Regions from separate parts of the Bacillus sp. GW821-FHT11D08 genome, predicted to be linked through region 4. Evidence: riboswitches for the same ligand, from Rfam matches in the RefSeq annotation. Region 4 holds a riboswitch; each other region holds the start of a gene.
The links. Region 4 has a riboswitch for S-adenosylmethionine ahead of AC1RRX_RS04805 (methionine biosynthesis PLP-dependent protein). Riboswitches for the same ligand answer to the same signal wherever they lie in the genome.
Positions count from the first base shown of each region.

Region 1: it holds a riboswitch for S-adenosylmethionine, as region 4 does, so the genes downstream of both, mtnW (2,3-diketo-5-methylthiopentyl-1-phosphate enolase) here and AC1RRX_RS04805 (methionine biosynthesis PLP-dependent protein) in region 4, are expected to answer to the same signal.
Region 2: it holds a riboswitch for S-adenosylmethionine, as region 4 does, so the genes downstream of both, AC1RRX_RS06775 (phosphoadenylyl-sulfate reductase) here and AC1RRX_RS04805 (methionine biosynthesis PLP-dependent protein) in region 4, are expected to answer to the same signal.
Region 3: it holds a riboswitch for S-adenosylmethionine, as region 4 does, so the genes downstream of both, AC1RRX_RS12850 (2-hydroxyacid dehydrogenase) here and AC1RRX_RS04805 (methionine biosynthesis PLP-dependent protein) in region 4, are expected to answer to the same signal.

Region 1 is NZ_JBXARS010000002.1:395,917-401,129, forward strand. Features, by position in the region: gene AC1RRX_RS05740 (carbon-nitrogen family hydrolase) at 83-862, opposite strand; gene AC1RRX_RS05745 (pyridoxal phosphate-dependent aminotransferase) at 954-2,150, shown strand; SAM riboswitch class I at 2,187-2,286, shown strand; gene mtnW (2,3-diketo-5-methylthiopentyl-1-phosphate enolase) at 2,368-3,582, shown strand; gene mtnX (2-hydroxy-3-keto-5-methylthiopentenyl-1-phosphate phosphatase) at 3,579-4,283, shown strand; gene AC1RRX_RS05760 (methylthioribulose 1-phosphate dehydratase) at 4,241-4,870, shown strand; gene AC1RRX_RS05765 (1,2-dihydroxy-3-keto-5-methylthiopentene dioxygenase) at 4,886-5,213, shown strand, end outside.
Region 2 is NZ_JBXARS010000002.1:638,893-644,105, reverse strand. Features, by position in the region: gene cysP (sulfate permease) at 35-1,099, opposite strand; gene AC1RRX_RS06775 (phosphoadenylyl-sulfate reductase) at 1,112-1,813, opposite strand; SAM riboswitch class I at 1,941-2,045, opposite strand; gene pyrE (orotate phosphoribosyltransferase) at 2,147-2,779, opposite strand; gene pyrF (orotidine-5'-phosphate decarboxylase) at 2,776-3,495, opposite strand; gene AC1RRX_RS06760 (dihydroorotate dehydrogenase) at 3,464-4,399, opposite strand; gene AC1RRX_RS06755 (dihydroorotate dehydrogenase electron transfer subunit) at 4,399-5,169, opposite strand; gene carB (carbamoyl-phosphate synthase (glutamine-hydrolyzing) large subunit) at 5,166-5,213, opposite strand, start outside.
Region 3 is NZ_JBXARS010000005.1:299,528-304,740, reverse strand. Features, by position in the region: gene AC1RRX_RS12855 (FGGY-family carbohydrate kinase) at 1-1,228, opposite strand, end outside; gene AC1RRX_RS12850 (2-hydroxyacid dehydrogenase) at 1,221-2,237, opposite strand; SAM riboswitch class I at 2,359-2,451, opposite strand; gene AC1RRX_RS12845 (molybdopterin oxidoreductase family protein) at 2,599-4,662, shown strand; partial or broken gene AC1RRX_RS12840 (hypothetical protein) at 4,744-4,996, shown strand; gene AC1RRX_RS12835 (hypothetical protein) at 5,040-5,213, opposite strand, start outside.
Region 4 is NZ_JBXARS010000002.1:231,480-236,692, reverse strand. Features, by position in the region: gene metC (cystathionine beta-lyase) at 1-542, opposite strand, end outside; gene AC1RRX_RS04805 (methionine biosynthesis PLP-dependent protein) at 535-1,656, opposite strand; SAM riboswitch class I at 1,726-1,851, opposite strand; gene AC1RRX_RS04800 (esterase family protein) at 2,026-2,748, shown strand; gene AC1RRX_RS04795 (YjcG family protein) at 2,774-3,289, shown strand; gene AC1RRX_RS04790 (GNAT family N-acetyltransferase) at 3,294-3,725, shown strand; gene AC1RRX_RS04785 (AbrB/MazE/SpoVT family DNA-binding domain-containing protein) at 3,884-4,117, shown strand; gene AC1RRX_RS04780 (ABC transporter ATP-binding protein) at 4,118-4,855, shown strand; gene AC1RRX_RS04775 (ABC transporter permease) at 4,848-5,213, shown strand, end outside.

The DNA of each region.
Region 1 (5,213 bases), 160 kb from region 4:
TGATTTGTATCACAATTCGGATTAATCAGTTGATGAAAATATTAGCAGGTGCCGGATATTCTTGTCAACGTTTTTTTGAAAATTAATATAGTTCACGCCGCAAGTCTTGAAAAACCGGAATGGTTCCCCGCACGGCCGCGCTTTCTGACACATCGATTTCCGCCCGGACTGCGCCTTCCGTCCGGTCTCCTTCGGCTAAAATCCGGCCCCACGGGTCAATAATCAGGCTGTGGCCGGCAAATTCATTATCGGGATTGGACCCCGTGCAGTTAGAGGCTGCGACAAAACATTGGTTTTCAATTGCTCTGGCGATAAGCAGGCTTCGCCAATGATCAAGGCGGGGCAGAGGCCATTCCGCAGAGATAAACAGGACATTCGCGCCCCGGGACGTATGCTTTCTGATCCATTCGGGGAAACGGATATCATAGCAGATCAGTCCGGCGCACTTGACACCGTCAAGCTCAAAGGAACCGTCGCTGTTTCCTGCTGACAAGTAAAGGTGTTCATCCATCAGCTGAAACAGATGGGCTTTCTGATACCGCTTCACGATCTGTCCGCTGTTATCGGCGATGTACATGGTGTTATAGACATTTTCGCCTTCTTTGACCGCAAAAGATCCGGCAACGAGGTGTACGTTGTATGTTTTTGCCGTTTCTTTAAGCCATTGTTCCGAAACTTTGCCGTTTTCATCCGCCAGCTGGTCTAGCCGTGTGAGATCATAGCCGGTCGTCCACAACTCAGGAAGCACGATTACATCCGCATGGCGGCTTTCTTGCTCAATCAAAGATTCTGCTTTTTTAAAGTTTTCTGAAGGATTTCCGTATGAAATATCAAATTGCAAACAGGAAACGGTCCATTTCATTTTTTAACACCTCAAGTTTCTCTTTACTTTTTTTATTTAACCATATATGATGATGGACTATCATTTCAAGACATTTTTAGAAGGTGAAAATATGAACTTTGAAATCTCAGATGTACTCAAACAGCTGCCGGAACAATTTTTCGCATCATTGGTGCAAAAAGTGAATCAAAAGCTGAAAGAAGGCAGAGACGTCATCAATTTAGGGCAGGGAAACCCTGATCAGCCGACGCCTCAGCATATCGTTGAAGAAATGAAGCGCGCCGTCGAAAGGCCGGAAAATCATAAATACTCATCATTCCGGGGCGCTTACAGCTTCAAAGAAGCAGCCGCTGCATTTTATGAAAGGGAGTACGGGGTCACGCTTGATCCGGAAACGGAAGTCGCCGTGCTGTTCGGAGGCAAGGCGGGACTTGTTGAGCTTCCGCAATGTCTTTTAAACCCGGGAGATACCATTCTGGTGCCTGATCCCGGATATCCTGATTACTGGTCAGGCGTCGCCCTTGCAAAAGCGAGAATGGAAATGATGCCGCTGACGGAAGAAAGAGGGTTTCTCCCTGATTACAGCGTAATTCCTGAAAAGGTGCGGAGCGAGGCGAAGCTGCTGTATCTCAATTATCCGAATAATCCGACCGGCGCTGTGGCGACAGAGGCGTTTTTCGAGGAGACGGTCGGTTTTGCGGAGCAAAACGGCATTTGTGTCGTTCATGATTTCGCGTACGGAGCCGTCGGCTTTGACGGGCATAAACCGCTGAGCTTTTTGCAGACCGAAGGCGCAAAAGAGACGGGAATCGAAATCTATACCTTGTCCAAAACGTATAATATGGCGGGCTGGCGGGTCGGATTTGCCGTCGGAAACGCTTCTGTCATCGAAGCGATCAACCTTTATCAGGATCATATGTTTGTCAGCCTGTTTCCCGCGGCGCAGCAGGCGGCGGCAGCCGCACTTTTAGCGGATCAGGCATGCGTCGCGGCGCAAAATGACAGATATGAATCAAGACGCAATGCATGGATTAAAGCCTGCCGCAATATCGGCTGGGATGTGACGGCTCCGGCGGGCTCCTTTTTTGCATGGCTCCCTGTGCCTGACGGTTATACGTCACAGTCGTTTTCAGATCTGCTGCTCGAGAAAGCGGATGTCGCGGTCGCTGCCGGAAACGGGTTCGGAAAATGGGGGGAAGGCTATATAAGAGTCGGTCTTCTGACAAGTGAAGAAAGACTTAAAGAAGCTGCGGAACGGATCGGGAAACTGAATCTTTTCACCCGAAAAAGCATTGACATATCAGAATAACAATGCGATAATTCAAAATACTTTATAAAATCATTATTCTTATCAAGAGCAGGCAGAGGGACGAGCCCGATGAAGCCCGGCAACCGACTGATAAAGCACGGTGCTAATTCTTGCAGCAGGAGCTGAGAGATAAGATTCGGACATAACACGAAGCCTCTTTCTGCTCAAACGGAAGAGGTTTTTTTATGTTTTGCGAAAGAAAGAGAGGCGTTCACGCATGAGCGAAGTATTGGCAACATATCTTCTGACAGACACAACGGACAGTGAAAAGCGGGCGGAACAGATTGCGGCGGGGCTGACGGTAGGCTCCTGGACTGACCTGCCCCTGGTGAAGCAGGAACAGCTCAGAAAACATAAAGGGCGGGTCGTAAAAGTTGAGGAGAAAGAAGGAACCTCAGAAAACGAAACACAATCCGTCATCACCATCGCCTATCCCGAGGCGAATTTTTCAAGAGATATTCCGGCCGTCCTGACGACGGTATTCGGAAAGCTGTCACTGGACGGAAAAATAAAATTGACTGATCTTGAATTTTCCGAAGGGTTTAAACGCTCCCTTCCCGGGCCGAAATTCGGTATATACGGCATCCGCAAACTGCTGGGCGAATTTGAAAGACCGCTTCTGATGAGCATATTTAAAGGCGTGATCGGACGGGATCTCGCCGACATTAAAGAACAGCTCAGACAGCAGGCGCTCGGCGGCGTGGATCTTATTAAAGATGACGAAATTTTCTTTGAAAATGAACTGGCTCCGTTTGAAACCCGCATTATCGAAGGAAAACAAGTCCTGAAGGAAACCCGGGAGGAAACGGGGCATAAAACGCTGTATGCCGTAAACCTTACGGGAAGGACCGCTGAATTGCGGGATAAAGCGAGGCGCGCGGCAGAACTCGGGGCGGACGCGCTTTTATTGAATGTGTTTGCTTACGGTTTAGATGTGATGCAGAGCCTTGCTGAGGACAGGGAAATCCCGCTTCCGATCATGGCGCATCCGGCAGTCAGCGGCGCGTTCACATCATCTCCCGTTTACGGCTTGTCGCATGCGCTTTTGCTCGGCAAGCTGAACCGCTATTGCGGCGCTGATTTCAGTTTATTTCCGTCACCTTACGGATCCGTTGCTCTTCCGAAGGAGTCCGCGCTTGCAATCCATGATGAATGTGTAAAAGACGATGTCTTTCATCCGTCGTTTGCCGTCCCGTCAGCAGGCATTCACCCCGGTATGGTGCCATTATTGATGCGCGATTTCGGCATCGATCACATCATCAATGCCGGCGGAGGCATTCACGGCCATCCGAAAGGAGCCGAGGGCGGGGGAAAAGCGTTCCGCGCCATCATTGATGCGGTGCTTGAAGCGCAGCCGATTGAAGAAAAAGCCGCGTCGTGCAAAGATCTTCAGCTCGCATTAGACAAATGGGGAAGGGTGGAAGCCGTATGACCCGCACACCGCTGATTATTTGTGATTTCGACGGAACGGTCACCATGAACGACAACATTGTCAGCATGATGAAAGAATTCGCGCCTCCTGAGTGGCTTGAATTAAAAGACGGTGTTCTGTCTAAAAGCATATCAATCCAAGAAGGAGTCGGCCGGATGTTCGGACTGCTGCCGAGCAGCTTAAAAGAAGAACTGACCGGCTTTATTCTGAAGGATGCGAAAATACGGGACGGCTTTTTGGATTTTGTCTCGTTTGTCCGGTCAAACGGCCTCCCGTTTTATATCGTAAGCGGGGGAATGGACTTTTTTGTGCATCCGCTTTTGGAAGGGATCGTAGAAAAGGAGCGGATTTTCTGCAATCATGCATCCTTTGACAATGAGCATATTCATATAGACTGGCCGCACGCCTGTGACGGAGACTGTACCAATCAATGCGGCTGCTGCAAACCGTCAGTCATCCGTAAGCTATCCGATCAGCAGAAATTTCTCATTATGATCGGTGATTCGGTCACGGATGTCGAGGCTGCAAAGTTGTCCGATATGTGCTTTGCGAGAGATTATCTTTTGACTGAATGCAAAGAACTCGGCCTCCGGCATCTGCCTTTTCAAGATTTTCATGAGGTGAAAACAGGCATTGAAAACATCGGGGAGGTGCAGGCATGGCTGCAAAAGAAGAACGCTGGCGCGAACTTGCCGAGGTAAAACGCGAGCTGGCTGAAAGAGACTGGTTCCCGGCAACGAGCGGGAATCTTTCCATCAAAGTATCCGACGGGCCGCTGACTTTTCTCGTTACGGCGAGCGGAAAAGACAAACGAAAAGAAACAGACGAAGATTTTCTCTTAATCGATGAGTACGGGAAGCCCGCTGAGACCGGCCATTCTTTAAAACCTTCAGCGGAAACGCTTCTCCATACTTACTTATACCAAAAGACAGACGCCGGCTGCTGTCTGCATGTCCATACCGTCAATAATAATGTCATCTCAGAGCTTTACGGGGATGAAAAACAAATCACTTTTCAGGGGCAGGAGATGATTAAGGCGCTCGGATTATGGGAGGAAAACGCGTCCGTGACCGTTCCGATCATTGACAATCCGGCGCACATCCCGGCATTGGCCGAAAACTTCGCGCACCATGCGGCCGCCGGCTCAGGCGCGGTGTTAATCCGCAATCACGGCATTACGGCATGGGGGCGGACCGCATTTGAAGCGAAAAGGGTGCTGGAAGCCTATGAATTTTTATTCAGCTGTCACCTCAAGCTTCTGTCACTTCGGCCGCAGCTGGTAAAATAAAAGGAGGAATAGAAAATGGCGACCATCAGAATTCATGACGAAAAAAATACGCTCATTGAACATCAGGAAGAAGTAGCGCGCTTCTTAGACGAACAAGAGGTGATCTATGAGCAGTGGAACATTGAAAAACTTCCGTCTGAGCTTTCGGAAAAATACGATCTAACCGAAGATGAAAAAGAACGGATTCTCGCGGCGTTTGACACGGAGATTCAGGACATTTCAGCCCGGCGCGGATATCAGTCTCAGGATGTCATTTCTTTATCAGACACCACGCCGAATCTTGATGAATTATTAAAAAATTTCCAAAGAGAACATCACCACACGGATGATGAAGTCCGCTTTA
Region 2 (5,213 bases), 410 kb from region 4:
CCCAGTTAACAGATAAATAAACTCAGATTAATAGTTAAATGCCTCCGCCTTGTTCATGGACAGAGCGTTTCTCTTTTCGGATGGCTTTCATCAGACTGGCGGCTCCGCCAGCTGCCAAAAGCACGCTGGCCATCATAAAGATGGAATAGTAATCTCCTTTTAACAGCAGGGAGACAAGCAAATACGAAATCGACAGTGACAAAAACGGTGAAACGACCCATACTTTGAGCATCGTTTTCACGACTTCTTTATGAAAAACGTTCGGCCCGTTTTTGGCCATTCCGATACCGATAATTGATGATGATGTGACTTGCGCCAATGGGACCGGCAGACCGAAGACGGAACTGATAATGACAAGCCCCGCGCCGGTTCCTGAAAGCAGTATGCCTTCTCCGGCTGAAAATCTCGTAATCTTTTTCCCGTTGGTTTCAAGCACTTTGCGTCCTAAAAGCAGAGCGCCGAGAGCGACAAAGATGCCTCCGTACAGCGTTCCTTTGGACACGCTGAGCACGCCCGCAGCAACCAAAGGGCCCACCGCATTTGCGACATTGTTCATTCCGGCTGAAAAAGCTTCCCAAAACCCCGCAATCAGCAGCACAATCCCTAAAATCTTCTGTTTCCGACTCGAAATGACTCGAATATTCAGAGAACTGAATACCTTCGAGACGAGAAACGTGAAACAGAACGCGACGAACGGTACGAGCACCCAAAAACTCACGATGACTAAAAGATGCTGTAAAAACAATACTTTGTACGCGACGCCGACACCGACAATCGCCCCGACAGTGACCTCACTCGTCGACAGCGGAATGCCGAGCACATTCGCCGTGAATAATGATAGCGCCGCCGATCCGATAATAATGCAGACAATGGTGAGCGTAATGGTTTGTTCGGGAATGATTCCGCCGCTGATCGTCTTAACGACTTCACCGCCGCCGATAACCGCCCCTGACAGGACTCCGGCCGCGCAGATGATCAGCGCATACGTTTTCTTTTTAACTGCGCCGGACCCGTAAGCGACTCCCATTGAAGCCGCGGCTCCGCTGGCTCCGATATTCATGGCAAAAAACAGGCAGAATAAAATAGCGGCTAATTCCATCGGGCAGCTCCTTTATTCATGCAGTCCGCATTCTGTTTTCGCCATGCCGTTCCATCTGCCGCTCCGCAAATCTTCCGCGGTAAACGCAGGTGAAGTGCACGGTTCACAGCCGATGCTCGGATACCCCTGATCGTGGAGGATATTGTAATCCAGCTCATGCTTGGAAGTATATCTCCAGATGTCTTTCCATGTCCAATGGATCAGCGGGCATACTTTAATCGATTGAAACTTGTCGTCTTTATTCAGGAAATTCGTATTCGCCCGGCTCGGCCCTTGATCCCGGCGAAGGCCGGACAGCCATGCCGGATGCCCTGCGAGCGCTTCTCTTAACGGCAGAATTTTTCTGATGTAGCAGCACTGGTTCGGTTCTCTTTCCCACAGTTTATCTCCGTGCGCCTCGGCCTGTTCTTCAAGAGTAAGGCTGGGCTTTTTCAGGATAATGTTCAGTCCCGGGTAACGCTCTTTCACTTTTTCGATCGTTTCATATGTTTCTTTAAAGTGAAGACCCGTATCGAGAAACACGATTTCCGCGTCTTTCTTTACTTTAGAAATTAAATCGATCAGGACGATGCCTTCAATCCCGAAGCTGCACGCGTAAACAAGCTGGTCTCCGTAGTGGCCGTATGCCCATTTTAAAACGGACAGCGCGCCTTTATAGGAATCGTCTTCCGGAAATGTAATCGCCGGCTCTTCCCATGTGTCATACGTTAGCATTTTTCCTTTCCTCCTCCCGGAGACAATCAAACAGCTGTTGTTTTCTGCCGGTTGTCTTATCCCTCAATCTTTTTTTCATATAAAAAACTTTCAATCCAGCGGAATGAAAGACAGTGACCCGGTATAGCCCTTATCTTCAAAATGCTGTGCATTTTTCTGGATGCGGCACCTTGCATGACACGCAGGTTGCCGGGCGTCATCGGTCCAGTCCCTCAGCCGCTCTTGATAAGCTTTTTAGATTTGTACTAAATTTTAGCACAATTCTAACAGAAGTCAACCCGAGTTTTTTGATAGGAATAATAAAACAGGCCCTGAGGCCTGTTTTTATTGTCATTATTTTTTAAACCAATCTTTTGACTCGGGATTCTGTTTCCATGATTTCAGTTTCTCAATGTCATCTGAATGAATCGTTCCGTTTTCAAGCGCGACTTCAATCAGCGTGTCATAATCCGTTAACGAGTAATAAGGAAGACCCGCTTTTTTAAAGGCTTCTTTTGCTTTCGGCAGTCCGTATGTAAAAATGGAAATGACGCCGAGGACTTCCGCGCCCTCTCTTTGAAGGGCCGCTGCAGCTTCAAGCACGCTGCCCCCGGTAGAAATCAAGTCTTCAATCACGACTGTTTTTTGTCCTTTCTTAATGGCGCCTTCTATTTGATTTCCTTTGCCGTGCGCTTTCGGTTTGCTTCTGACGTAGCACATCGGTGCGCCTGCACGGTCTGCGAGAAGCGCAGCATGCGGAATGCCCGCCGTTGCAGTGCCCGCGATCATCTCCGCCTCGGGAAAATGCTCTTTCAGCAGTTTGCCGAGCCCGTCCGCCACATCATTTCTCACTTTTGGATACGACAATGTCAGACGGTTGTCACAATAGATCGGTGATAAAATGCCGCTCGCCCACGTAAACGGCTCATTCGGGCGTAAAAAGACAGCTTCAATGTGTAATAGATGTTTTGCGATAGCCTGTTTCATCGGCGAACGCCCTCCCATTCCAGTTTAATTGCTTCATATGCTTCAACGGGGTTTTCCGCTTTTGTAATTGAGCGGCCCACGACAATGGCTGACGAACCGTTTTCTTTCGCAAATAACGGAGTCGCCGTCCGGACTTGATCGTCAGCTGCGTCACTGGCCGTGCGGATGCCCGGTGTGACTGTCAGAAATGAAGGCCGGACCGCTTCATAAATGGCTTTTGTTTCATGCACCGAACATACCACTCCGTCCAGCCCGCACTCTTCCGCCATTTTGCCGTAATGCACGACCGTTTCTAACAGCGGCTTATGCAGCAGAAGCTCTTCCTTCGCCACCTGCTCTGAAGTGCTGGTCAGCTGAGTCACCGCGATTAAAGACGGGCGTTTTCTGCCTGCCGGCGTGCCTTCTTCAAGCCCCTCAAGGGCCGCGCGCATCATGCGTGCGCCCCCTGCCGCATGCACATTGACGAGATCAACGCCGAGGCCGGCCAGCCGCTTCATCGCTTTATTGACCGTAGTCGGGATATCATGAAGCTTTAAATCTAAAAATATATCACAGTTCCGTTCTTTTAATTGGTGAATGATGGCGGGGCCTTCCTGATAAAAAAGTTCCATCCCGGTTTTGACAAAAAGCCTTTCCTTTTCAAACAAGTCTAAAAACGTTAAAGTCTCTTCCCCTGATGCAAAATCAAGCGCGATGATGGGCAGGTTGTTTTTCATGTTTCCAGCTCCTTCCGATGCATTCACTTACAGATTGAAAGCCGTGTTGGCTCAGTACACGGGGGAGCTGTTCTATGATTTCCGGGCAGACGAACGGATTGACGAAGTTTGCCGTGCCGACGGCAACCGCACTCGCTCCCGCAAGAAGAAATTCTAATGCATCCTCTGCGGTCTGAACGCCTCCCATCCCGATAATCGGGATTTGAACGGCCTGGCTGACTTCGTATACCATCCGGATGGCGACCGGTTTGATCGCCGGGCCTGACAGTCCGCCCGTTTTATTTGCTAAGATCGGCCGTCCCGTCTTGAGATCGAGCCTCATCCCGATGAGTGTATTAATCATCGTCAGACCGTCAGCACCGGCCGCTTCAATCGCTTTAGCAATTTCGGTTATGTTTGCGACATTAGGCGAAAGCTTCACATACACAGGCACTGCGGAAACTTCTTTCACCGCTTTTGTCAGTTCGGCCGCCATGACGGGATCAGTACCAAAAGCAATCCCCCCCGTTTTGACATTCGGACATGAAATGTTAAGCTCAAGCGCATGCACATTCGGCGCTTGGCTGATGTGCTCGGCCACTTCTTTATAGTCGTCCACCTGAGAACCGGCGACATTTGCGATAATCGGCGTGTCAAATTGTTCGAGCCAAGGCAGCTCATGATTGAGCACATGCTCAAGGCCGGGATTTTGCAGACCGATGGCATTCAGCATTCCCGCGCTTGTCTCCGCCACTCTCGGCGTCGGATTTCCGAAGCGGGCTTCGTTCGTCGTTGCTTTAATCATAATGCCTCCGAGGCATGATAAATCGTAAAATCCGGCATATTCTTTCCCGAAACCGAAACATCCGGAAGCGGGGATGATCGGGTTTTTCAATTGGAGACCCGGCAGATTCACCTCTAACATTACAGCGCCACCTCCTCAGCTTTAAATACCGGCCCGTCAAGGCAGACCTTTACATAGGATGTATCGCTTTCACCCGTACGGCACACGCAGGCGAAGCAGGCTCCGATGCCGCAGCCCATCCGCTCTTCCATCGAAAGATAAACCTCTTTATGGCCGTACTGCTGCTTCAGAGCTTTCAGCATCGGTGTCGGTCCGCAGCTTAGCAGGACATCGAATTCGAGCTGCTTTTCACGGATGACATCGGTGACAAACCCTTTCTCTCCATATGTACCGTCAGCCGTTGCCACATAGGTGTCTCCGTACGCACGACATTCCTGTTCGTAAAAAACATCCTTTGCTGATTGAAATCCAAGCACATGAATGACGTTTACGCCTTTTTCCGTCAGGCGCTTTGACAGTTCCTGCAAAGGCGGAACCCCGACTCCGCCTCCGACTAACAGCGCGGTTTTGCCGGGTTCAATCCGCCGGACGGGGAACCCGTTGCCGAGAGGGCCGAGAACGTCTATCCTGCCGCCCTCTTTTTTCCCGGACAAAAGACGCGTTCCCTCACCGTCAGCTCTGTAGATAACGGATACTTCATCCGCTTCGAAATCGACGTCCGCAATGCTGAGCGGTCTTCTTAATAGCGGCGTGACCGCGTCACTCACCTTCAGATGTAGAAATTGACCCGGCTCGGTAAGGTGCCGGACAAGCTCTCCTTTCAGCACCATCTTATAAATCCGGTCGGCAATTTCTAAGTTGGATTGAACAGTCAAATGCGCTTTCTTCATATCGTGGCTGCCGCCTTTTGATTGGTTTCGGATGCAGGCATATG
Region 3 (5,213 bases), on a different contig from region 4:
AAGCATCACTTTGGAAACCGCCGCCGCACACCTTCACATCATCTTGTGAAAAGGAAGCCACCTCTGTTAACGCCTCATAGTTCCATTTGATTGAAAAAGCGATTTCCAGCAGTGCGGCTTTGACAAAATGGGCTCTGCTTAAGTTTTGGGACAGCGGAGCGTCAAAAATAAATCCGCCTTTTGCCAGTGCGTTTTTCTCAGGCGATAAATAGGAGCCTAACGCAGAAATACAAGCATGATCATGTTTCGGCAGACTTGCGATTTCCCGTTCCATAACGCCGTAGGATTCATTCGGATAAAAAATGGATTTTAATTTTTGATAATTGAGTCCTGTTACACCCGGATTCGTTTCAAGAAGCCATTGACCTTCTTCTGTATGGCAATTCAGCCATGCATTCTCTAAACTTTCGGTTCCGGTCTCCGCTGTTATCTTTGTAATCGGCGTCGTCGTGCCGGATACGATGACGATATCTCCCGGCTTTGCATCTGCACTTTTGATGGCAAGCTGTGTGTCTCCCCCGCCTGCAATCACAGGCACTCTTTCAGAAAGGCCGAGAACCGCCGCTTTCTTAAACGTTAACATTCCGACAACCGTCCCAGATCGGACGAGTGAAGGAAGAATGGCAGAAGGCACACCGAAGATGTTGCATAATTTCTCTGACCACGCCTTTTTCCTTACGTCAAACAGCAGTGTTTCAGCAGCCTGTGACGGTTCATAGCTTAAAATACCGCTCAGCTCAAATGTCACCCAGTCACTGATGCTTGTGATGTACTTCACTTCTTTCCATAAAGACGGCTGTCTAGCTTTTAATCCGACAAGTTTCATGGCGGAAAATAAAGCGCTCGGAAGACGTCCGGTTTGCTGATGCACTTCTTCTATTGCCTCAATCCCGTCTTCCCATTCACGCCCTCTGTTATCAATGTTGGGCAGACCGAGAAATGCCTTTTTACCTTTATTGATCAGAACAATTCCCTGCCTCTGGCTTGTGGAGGTGATTCCGATTAATGTAATATGTGGGCTTTTGGCAATAACCTTCCTTGCCATAGCGCTGATTTGCGTCCATAATCTTTCCGGTGAGAAATATCGTCCGTCCGGATAAAGCGGATCCGTCACATATTCAATGTCTTCCCTTTCAAGCGCGGTCACTTCGCCGCCGGCAGTCACGACCGCGACTCGCGCATTCCCCGTCCCGATGTCAAATACAAGGTAGCCTTTTTGTTCAGCCATTACAGCCTCCTCCTTCCGTTTCAAGTTCTCTTTTGTTATAAAGTTCACGTATTGAGCAGGTTTGATCTTGTTTCCATTTGAAAAGCGCTTCATTTAAAATCTTCACATGATGATCTTCCACTTCAAATGTTGCGCCCGCTAAATGGGGAGTCGCTAATACATTAGGCAAAGAGATCAATTCATAATCAGAAGATTCTGGCGGTTCGTGATAAAACACGTCAAGGATCGCTCCCTTAATCCGCCGTTCTTTCAGCACCCGCAGCAGCTCTTCCCTGTCTGTAACCACCGCTCTTGACGTATTGACAAAAACAGCTTCCTGTTTCATCAATTGAAAGTGCCGGGCGCCGATAAGGCCGATGGTTTCTTCTGTACGCGGCAAGTGAACGGAAACAATATCACTTTCAGAAAATACCCGTTCAATCGTCGTTTTTTCATACTCCCGGTTTTCATGACGGACAAATGGATCATAGTAAAGCACCTTGCAGTCAAAAGCGGCCAATAGCCGGGCGATTCTCTGTCCGACGGCTCCGAAACCGATAAGGCCGACTGTTTTCCCCGTCAGCTCATTTCCTCTGAATTTGACGTAAGCCTGCAAATAATCACCATTCCACTTCCCGTCTTTCAGCCACTGATGGGAAGAATACGTATGACGCAAAAATGAAATCACATTTCCGATAAACATTTCAGCAACAGCCTGGGCATTGCGGGCCGGTGTAAAGAAAACGGGGATTTTTCTTTTAGTCGCCGCCGCAATATTCACGTTAGACGGCATTCCTCTGCAGACACCGATAAAAGCGGAATCAGGCAATATGTCAATAACACGCTCAGACACCTCATCAAGTTCAGTGATAAGCCCCGACGCGTTTGTCTCTTGAATCATTCGGATCAATTCATCTTCCCGATAGGCCCGGCCGTGCTTCTTCCACGGCCGGTGCACAGTCCGGCCGAACAGCTCAGTCAGCTCCTTCAGCCCCTCGTCGTGATATGGTGCGGTAATTAAAACCGTCATGGTGCAAAACATCCTTTTCACATAAATTTTTTCATAAAAAAATCTCTTTCCCCAAAGAAGGAAAGAGATTCATATACCGTCTTTATGCGCTTGAAGCGCACAAATATGTATAGATCATTCTTTCCTATCTTTCAAGCATACGCTTGCTGGAATTGGCACAATAAATGTTGCCGAGGTTTCGTAGGGCCAGTCCCTCCACCTCTCTGGATAGAAAATAAAATGATGAAATTGTCAGGCTGTTTAAAAGAATAAACTCATCATAGAAAAGTCTTTCCGTGATGTCAACACTTTTTTTCTGAATTGACGTTCGATTTTGAAATGTTATAATGCTTACAATATAAACAAAGAGGAGAAATGGGCTATGAATTCTGCTGCAAAACAGCCGAACGGGGTCTTTAAGTCGGTATGCTCACTAGACTGTCCCGATCAATGCGGCTTGCTTGTGACAAAAAAAGACGGAAAAATCGTTAACATTCAGGGAGACCCCGATCACCCGGTCACATCAGGGAATATTTGCAACAAAGTCAGACACATGGCTGAGCGTATTTATGATGAGAAACGCATAACCGTTCCGTTAAAACGGATCGGTAAAAAAGGTGAAGCCGCGTTTACGCCTATTTCCTGGGAGGAAGCGATCAATACGATCAGTGCGCGCTGGAAAGAGCTTATTGCCGAAGAAGGAGCGGAAAGCATTCTTCCGTACAGCTTTTACGGCAATATGGGAAAACTGGCGGCAGAGGGAATGGACCGCCGTTTTTTCCATCGTCTCGGAGCGAGTCATCTCGAACGGACGATCTGCAGCAAAGCCGGATCTGAAGGCTATAACTATACAATGGGTGAAGGAGCGGGTACTGATCCGGAAGAGACCATACATGCAAAGCTCTTTATTTTTTGGGGAATCAATGCCGTCAGCACGAATATGCACCAAGTCATGATTGCCCAAAAAGCCCGGAAAAAAGGGGCTAAAATTGTCGTTATCGATGTACATAAGAACCAAACCGGCCGGCTTGCCGATTGGTTTATTCCCATTCGCCCCGGCACAGATGCCGCACTCGCCCTCGGTATCATGCATGTCTTATTCGACGAAAACCTTCACGATGAAGCATTTCTCACAGAATACACCGAAGGCAGTGACGAATTAAAAGCGCATGTTAAACACTATGATCCGGAAACGGTTTCTGCTATTACAGGCGTTAAAGCCGACGATATCAGACGCCTTGCGAGAATGTACGGGGAAACCTCCCCTTCCCTTATCAGGATCGGAAACGGCATTCAGCACCATGACAATGGCGGAATGATCGTCCGCACCGTTGCCTGCCTTCCGGCTGTTACAGGACAGTGGCTCAACACCGGAGGAGGCGCAATCAAGCACAACAGCGCGGTATTAAACTATAACAGACAAGCGCTCCAGCGGCCTGATCTGCTTTACGGCAGGAAGCCACGATCATTTAATATGAACAGGCTCGGAAGCGTTCTTTTAGAAACAAAACCGCCCGTGCGCTCCCTGTTTATTTACGGTACGAATCCCGCAGTGGTTGCGCCGGAAGCGAATAAAGTCAGAAAAGGCCTGCTGCGGGAGGATTTATTTACAGTCGTTCACGATCTGTTTTTAACGGAAACCGCCAAATACGCGGATATCGTGCTCCCTGCTGCATCCGCTTTGGAAAACACGGATTTTTACACGTCTTACTGGCATCATTTTATTCAGCTGCAAAAACTGGTGATCGAACCCTACGGGGACAGCAAATCGAATACGGAAGTGTTCCGTTTGCTTGCCGGAGCAATGGGATTTACCGAGCAGGAGCTTCAGGATTCCGATGAAGAATTGATCAGACAGGCGCTGGACTTTCCCGACAATCCGTATATCGAGGATATTGATTACGAATCGCTCTCACGCCATTCCTTCATGAGAGCCAAACGGAAAAAACCGCTTTTTCCGGGTAAGCTCAAAACACCGAGCGGAAAAATTGAATTATATTCTGAAAAGATGAAACAGGACGGTTATCCGGCGCTGCCGACGCACATCCCTCTTGAGAGCGATGGCGATTTTCCGCTTTTATTTGTCCCGGGACCGAATCATAATTTTTTAAATTCGACATTTTCGAATAATGAAAAACACGTAAAACTGGAAAAAGCGCCAAAGCTTTTTATTCATACAGAAGATGCTGTACGCCGGAACATAGAAGACGGGGAAACCGTTAGAGTTTGGAATCACCGCGGAGAGTGTGAATTGACAGTTTCGGTCGGCGAACAGGTGCTTCCCGGCGTTGCAGTCAGCCAAGGTCTTTGGGCCGATATGGATGATAAAAAACAGCTCGTCAATTCGCTCACGCCCGATCGGCTGGCGGATATGGGCGGAGGCGCTGTTTTCTTCTCCGGAAAGGTGCAGGTGGAAAAGCTCAGCAATCAAAACCGTCCGCAATAAACGCCGGGCGGTTTTGATGAAGGCTGAATCCTTTCGGCCGGCTTCACCGTATAAAAAGTGATAACGTTTATTGGAGGTTTGCTGTATGGATATCATACCGGCATCGGAATCACTTTAGCCGGATATTTCATCGGAGACGGATTGAAAAACTTTAAATCACCTGATCCTCATGAAGACACTGACCACATTCTCATTAATGGGAGTAACCAAGGAAGAAGCGAAACAAATCGTGCCCGACACCTCTGACATTCCGCATATCACGAGAAACGGAAAGCGGTATGTACAGAAAACTGCATTAAGAGAATGGCTGACTTCCATGCTGGAAAAAGAATAACAGCTGCCATGAAAAGCGGGAAGAGTTTGTCTCTTCCCGTTTATTAAGATTCGCCGCCCTGCCTCTCTTCAACCCCAAACATACGACAGATATCATTCTTACGTAACGAAACATCCCCTTCTTTAGATTTCAAATAAAACCCTTTCTTATATAACCGTATGACTTCCTCATATGTAAGCTCATGACGAAGGAGCGCCATTAAACGCCCGTCTTTTTC
Region 4 (5,213 bases):
GGCGTCATAAAAGTATTGTCAAGGTATGTCAGACAGCCGTGATCCTTTGCCAATTTGACGACGCCCTTAATATCCGTGATGCCGAGCGTCGGGTTTGACGGCGTTTCCATATAAATGGCTTTCGTGTTCGGCCGGATGGCGCGGGCGACCGCTTCTGTGTCCGTCATATCGACAAAGGTGTGTTCGATTCCGAAACGGGACAGAACCTCAGTCACCATGCGGAATGTTCCGCCGTACACATCCTCCGTGACGAGAACATGGTCGCCTTGGGATAAGAGCAGAAACGCCGTCGAAATCGCCGCCATTCCTGAGCTGAAAGCAAAACCTCTCGTTCCGCCTTCAAGACCTGCGATCGTTTCTTCAAGCGCTGCTCTTGTCGGTGTGCCTGAGCGGCTGTAGTCATATGTCCCGAATTCTTCAAATGAAGACTGATGGAATGTGGAAGCATGCTGGATCGGGACGCTGACGGCTCCGGTGGCTCCGTCTGTTTTAAATGGATTGTGCACGAGCTGGGTTTCCAGCGTCCAATTGTGATTACTCATATGACACGGCCCCCTCTTTTACTTGCTGTAATGCCTGCTTTACATCCCGCTTCAAATCCTCTGCATGTTCAATGCCCACTGAAAATCTCAGCAGACGGTTGCAGACGCCGTTTGCGATACGGATGTCTTCCGGAATGTCCATGTGCGTCTGTGTCGCGGGGTATGTAATAAAGCTTTCCACCCCGCCGAGACTTTCTGCGAAACAGATCGTTTTCAGCGCCTTTAAAAACGGATTGATCCATTCCTCTTTTTGCAGCCGGAAAGACAGCATCCCGCCTTTTCCGGGATATAACACGTCGGCGATTTCTTCTTCCTGTTCTAAAAATTCCGCAAGTTCACGGGCGTTTTCTTCATGACGGCGCATTCTGAGTCCGAGTGTTTTCATCCCTCTCATTAAAAGCCACGAATCAAACGGCGGGAGAACGGCTCCGATCGCATTTTGGTGATTAAACATGATCTCGCCGAGCTCTTCATCCTTTACGACAGCAAGACCGGCAAGGAGATCATTGTGCCCCGCTAAATATTTTGTGGCGCTGTGAATGACGATGTCCGCTCCCAGTTCAAGCGGGCGCTGGAGCACCGGGGTATAAAACGTATTATCCACAATTAAAAGCAGGCCGGCTTCTTTCGTAATCCGGGCGATTTTTTCAATGTCCGCCTCCTGCATTAACGGGTTTGTCGGTGTTTCAACAAATACCGCTTTCGTGTTTTCCGTTATTTTGGAGCGTAAACAGTCTTCATCGCTGAAATCATCGTAAATAAAGCTTAAGCCGTATTTTCTCCATTCGTTTTCAAACAAACGGTACGTGCCTCCGTATAAATCGGAGGATACAATCAATTCATCCCCGCTTTTAAATAAAGCCATAATCGTTTGAATGGCTGCCATTCCCGAGCTGAAGGCAAAGCCTCTCGCACCGTTTTCCAACACGGCGATAGCGTCTTCAACGAGCTGGCGTGTCGGGTTTTTCGTGCGCACGTAGTCAAAACCTGTAGATTCTCCTATTCCTCTATGGCGGTAAGCGGTGGACAGATAAATCGGCGGACTGACCGTTCCCGTTGCTTCTTCGCTTCTATTTCCGATTTGGGCTAATTTTGTATCAACATGCTGCGTCATCAGTAAGCACCATCCTTTTTCAAAAATAAAAAAGCCCCCTCTTCATAAGAAGAAGGAGCTTTTCTCTTCCTCTTATCTTCCAAGCATGTGAATCGCTTGCTGGATTTAGCACCTTGGCACTTTGCCTTCCCGCGGCAAAGCAAACCGGTTGCTGAGGTTTCAAAGGGCCAGTCCCTCCACCTCTCGTGATAAGAATATTGTTTTGTATTTTCTGATTGTTCTATATTAACGCACTATAAAATGAATTTCAATAACTTTTTATTTATCTGAACTCTCGCAAGAAGTGCATCTGAAGAAAGAAATTTCTAATAATTCATGGTACAATAGGAAAAAACCATCAAGACAAGAAGCGGCCTGGAGGAATGCGAAGTGGCATCAAAAAACGGAATCATTCATGAGAAAAAACTTTTCTCCCATGAGCTTGAAGAGGAAATGACCGTTTTGGTCTACCTGCCCGCCACCTTCTCCCCCCTGTATAAATATCATACGGTCATCGCTCAGGACGGCCATGATTATTTCAGATTAGGGAGAATCGGGCGGCAGGCGGAAGAGCTTATGTCAAAAGGGGAAATTGACCGCTGCATCATTATCGGCGTCCCTTATAAAAATGTGCGGGAGCGAAGAAACACATACCATCCAGAAGGGTCTAAGTTCGCCTCATATAAGCGATTCATCGCAAATGAGCTCGTTCCTTTTATCGACAAAGAATACCCGACTTATCAAGTCGGATACGGCCGCACCATGATCGGGGATTCCCTCGGCGGAACCGTTTCGCTCATGACGGCGATTGACTATCCGAACATGTTTGGAAACGTCATCATGCAGTCTCCGTATGTTGACGGGCACGTGCTGGATGCCGTCCGGCAGTCGGAGGATCTCAAACAGATTTCCGTTTATCATCAAATCGGAGAAAAAGAAACCGGCGTTCACACGACAGACGGCCAGGTTCTTGATTTCACCGCGCCGAACGAAGAGCTCAAACAGCTGCTGGAAAGCAAACAGTCTGAATACACGTATGAAACCTTCGACGGGGATCATAAATGGACCTACTGGCAGCCGCTCATCACGCCGGCGCTGAAAAAAATGCTGTAACCATTCATTTAAGGAGGGAACTTTCATGAAATACGGTATTGTTTTATTTCCATCAAAAAAATTACAGGATCTCGCAAATTCGTACCGGAAACGCTACGACCCGAGCTACGCGCTCATTCCGCCGCATCTGACGCTAAGAGATCCGTTTGAAGCGACAGAACAGGAAATCGAGCAGGTCGTATCACAGCTGAGACAGACGGCGAAAGAATCGCATCCGCTCGTTCTGAAAATCACAAAATACAGCTCGTTTTCTCCTGTGAATAATGTGATATATATGAAAGCAGAGCCGACGGAGGAATTAAAATCTCTGAGTGAGAAATGCTACTCAGGAGCATTATCCGGCGAGCCGGAATACAGCTTCGTTCCGCATGTCACGGTCGGCCAGAAGCTGTCGTCAGATGAACATTCCGACGTACTCGGACAGCTGAAAATGCTGGACATTTCCCACGAAGAAGTCATCGACCGTTTTCACTTGCTCTATCAGCTGGATAACGGCTCATGGACTGTGTACGAAACATTTTTATTAGGCGGAGGAGAATAACTGTTTGGAATCCATCATCGCAAAAACTGAAAAACAGCTGAACGACGCTTTTTTCGTCAGAAAAGAGGTCTTTGTTAAAGAACAGCACGTTCCGGAAGAAGAAGAGATTGATCAATTCGAAGACACGTCAGAGCATATAGTCATATATGACGGCGGCCAGCCGGTCGGAGCCGGCAGATGGCGCTTGAAAGACGGGCATGGAAAATTAGAGCGCATCTGCGTGATGAAAAGCCATCGTTCTTTAGGCGTCGGAGCCATCATTATGCAGGCGCTTGAAAAAGCGGCGGCAGCCAAAGGCGCCGACAGCTTTATCTTACATGCGCAGACGCAGGCGGTTCCGTTTTACGAAAAACAAGGATACCGCGTCACATCCGGCGAAGAATTTCTCGATGCGGGCATCCCCCATCTGGAAATGATAAAGGAACACAAACGATAAAATCAAAAGCACTCCTGTTATATGGCAGGAGTGCTTTTTTATGAAAATAAAACTATTTCATGAATTTTATTGAATTTTATGGAAGATCAATGTATGTTTAGTATACGAAGTATTACAATTCATACAAAAAATACAATTCATTTTTCGGAGGGATAAACATGACGGCACCAAAAGGAAAACACATTTTCGGGACTGTTAAAGTGGGCACAAAAGGACAGATTGTCATTCCTAAAGAAGCAAGAGATGTTTTTGATATAAATCCGGGGGATTCACTGCTTATGCTCGGGGATGACCAGCAAGGTATCGCACTTGTTAAACAAGAACTCTTTTTCGAGTTTGCAAAAGATATTTTAAACGCTAAGCAAATCGACGCAGATAGCGAGGATGAGTAAATGCACGCGATTGAGCTGAAGCAATTAACGAAACATTATAAAGAAACCGCCGCCGTTGACCGTCTTGAGTTCTCAGTTGAGAAAGGGGAATTTTTCGCTTTACTCGGTGAGAACGGAGCCGGAAAAACGACATTAATCAGTATGCTTTGCGGACTCCTTTCTCCGGATGACGGTGATGCATCAGTGCTTGGACACAGTATTTTGACTGATTTGGATAAAATAAAACCGAAATTGAATATGTCCCCGCAGGAAACAGCCATCGCTCCTCATCTAACCGTACGGGAAAACTTAGAGTTTATAGCCGGAGTCTACGGAATTCCGAAAAAAGAAGCAAAAAAAAGAACAGATGAGATGCTCGAATTGTTTCAATTAAAAGAGAAAGAAAGAGCAAAAACCAAAACATTATCAGGAGGAATGCAGCGCCGTCTCAGCATTGCAATGGGAATGATCACCAAGCCGGATATTTATTTCTTAGATGAGCCGACATTAGGGCTGGACGTCCGTTCACGCCGCGAGTTGTGGAAAAATCTTGAGGCATTAAAGGGTGACATGACGATTATTTTAACCACACACTATTTAGAAGAGGCTGAAGCCCTGGCAGATCGTATTTGCATTTTAGAAAATGGGACTTTAAAAGCACTGGGTACGGCGGAGGCTCTGAAAAAGCAAACTCATTCAGCCACATTTGAAGATGCCTTTTTAGCGATTTGTGACGGGGAGGCGGGTCTTTATGCTTGATTTCGCCATTCGCAACCGCAAAGAAATTTTTCGTGACCCCCTATCTATTATTCTTGGAATCGCACTGCCTGTTATTCTATTGTTTCTGTTTACGGCGATTGAAAAAAATGCGCCGCTTGATACCTTTAAAATTCAGCACTTAGCACCCGGACTCATTGTTTTCGGTTTTGCTTTCCTTACAATGTTCTCTGCATTGCTGATCGCAAAAGACAAACAGACCGCCCTTTTGACCCGTTTGTTTGCTTCTCCTTTAAAAACAGCCGATTATGTCATCGGTTATGCACTGCCGATGCTGCCGTTAGCCATTTTACAGATCGTCATTTGTTTTATCGCAGCAGCGGCTGCCGGTTTATCCGCC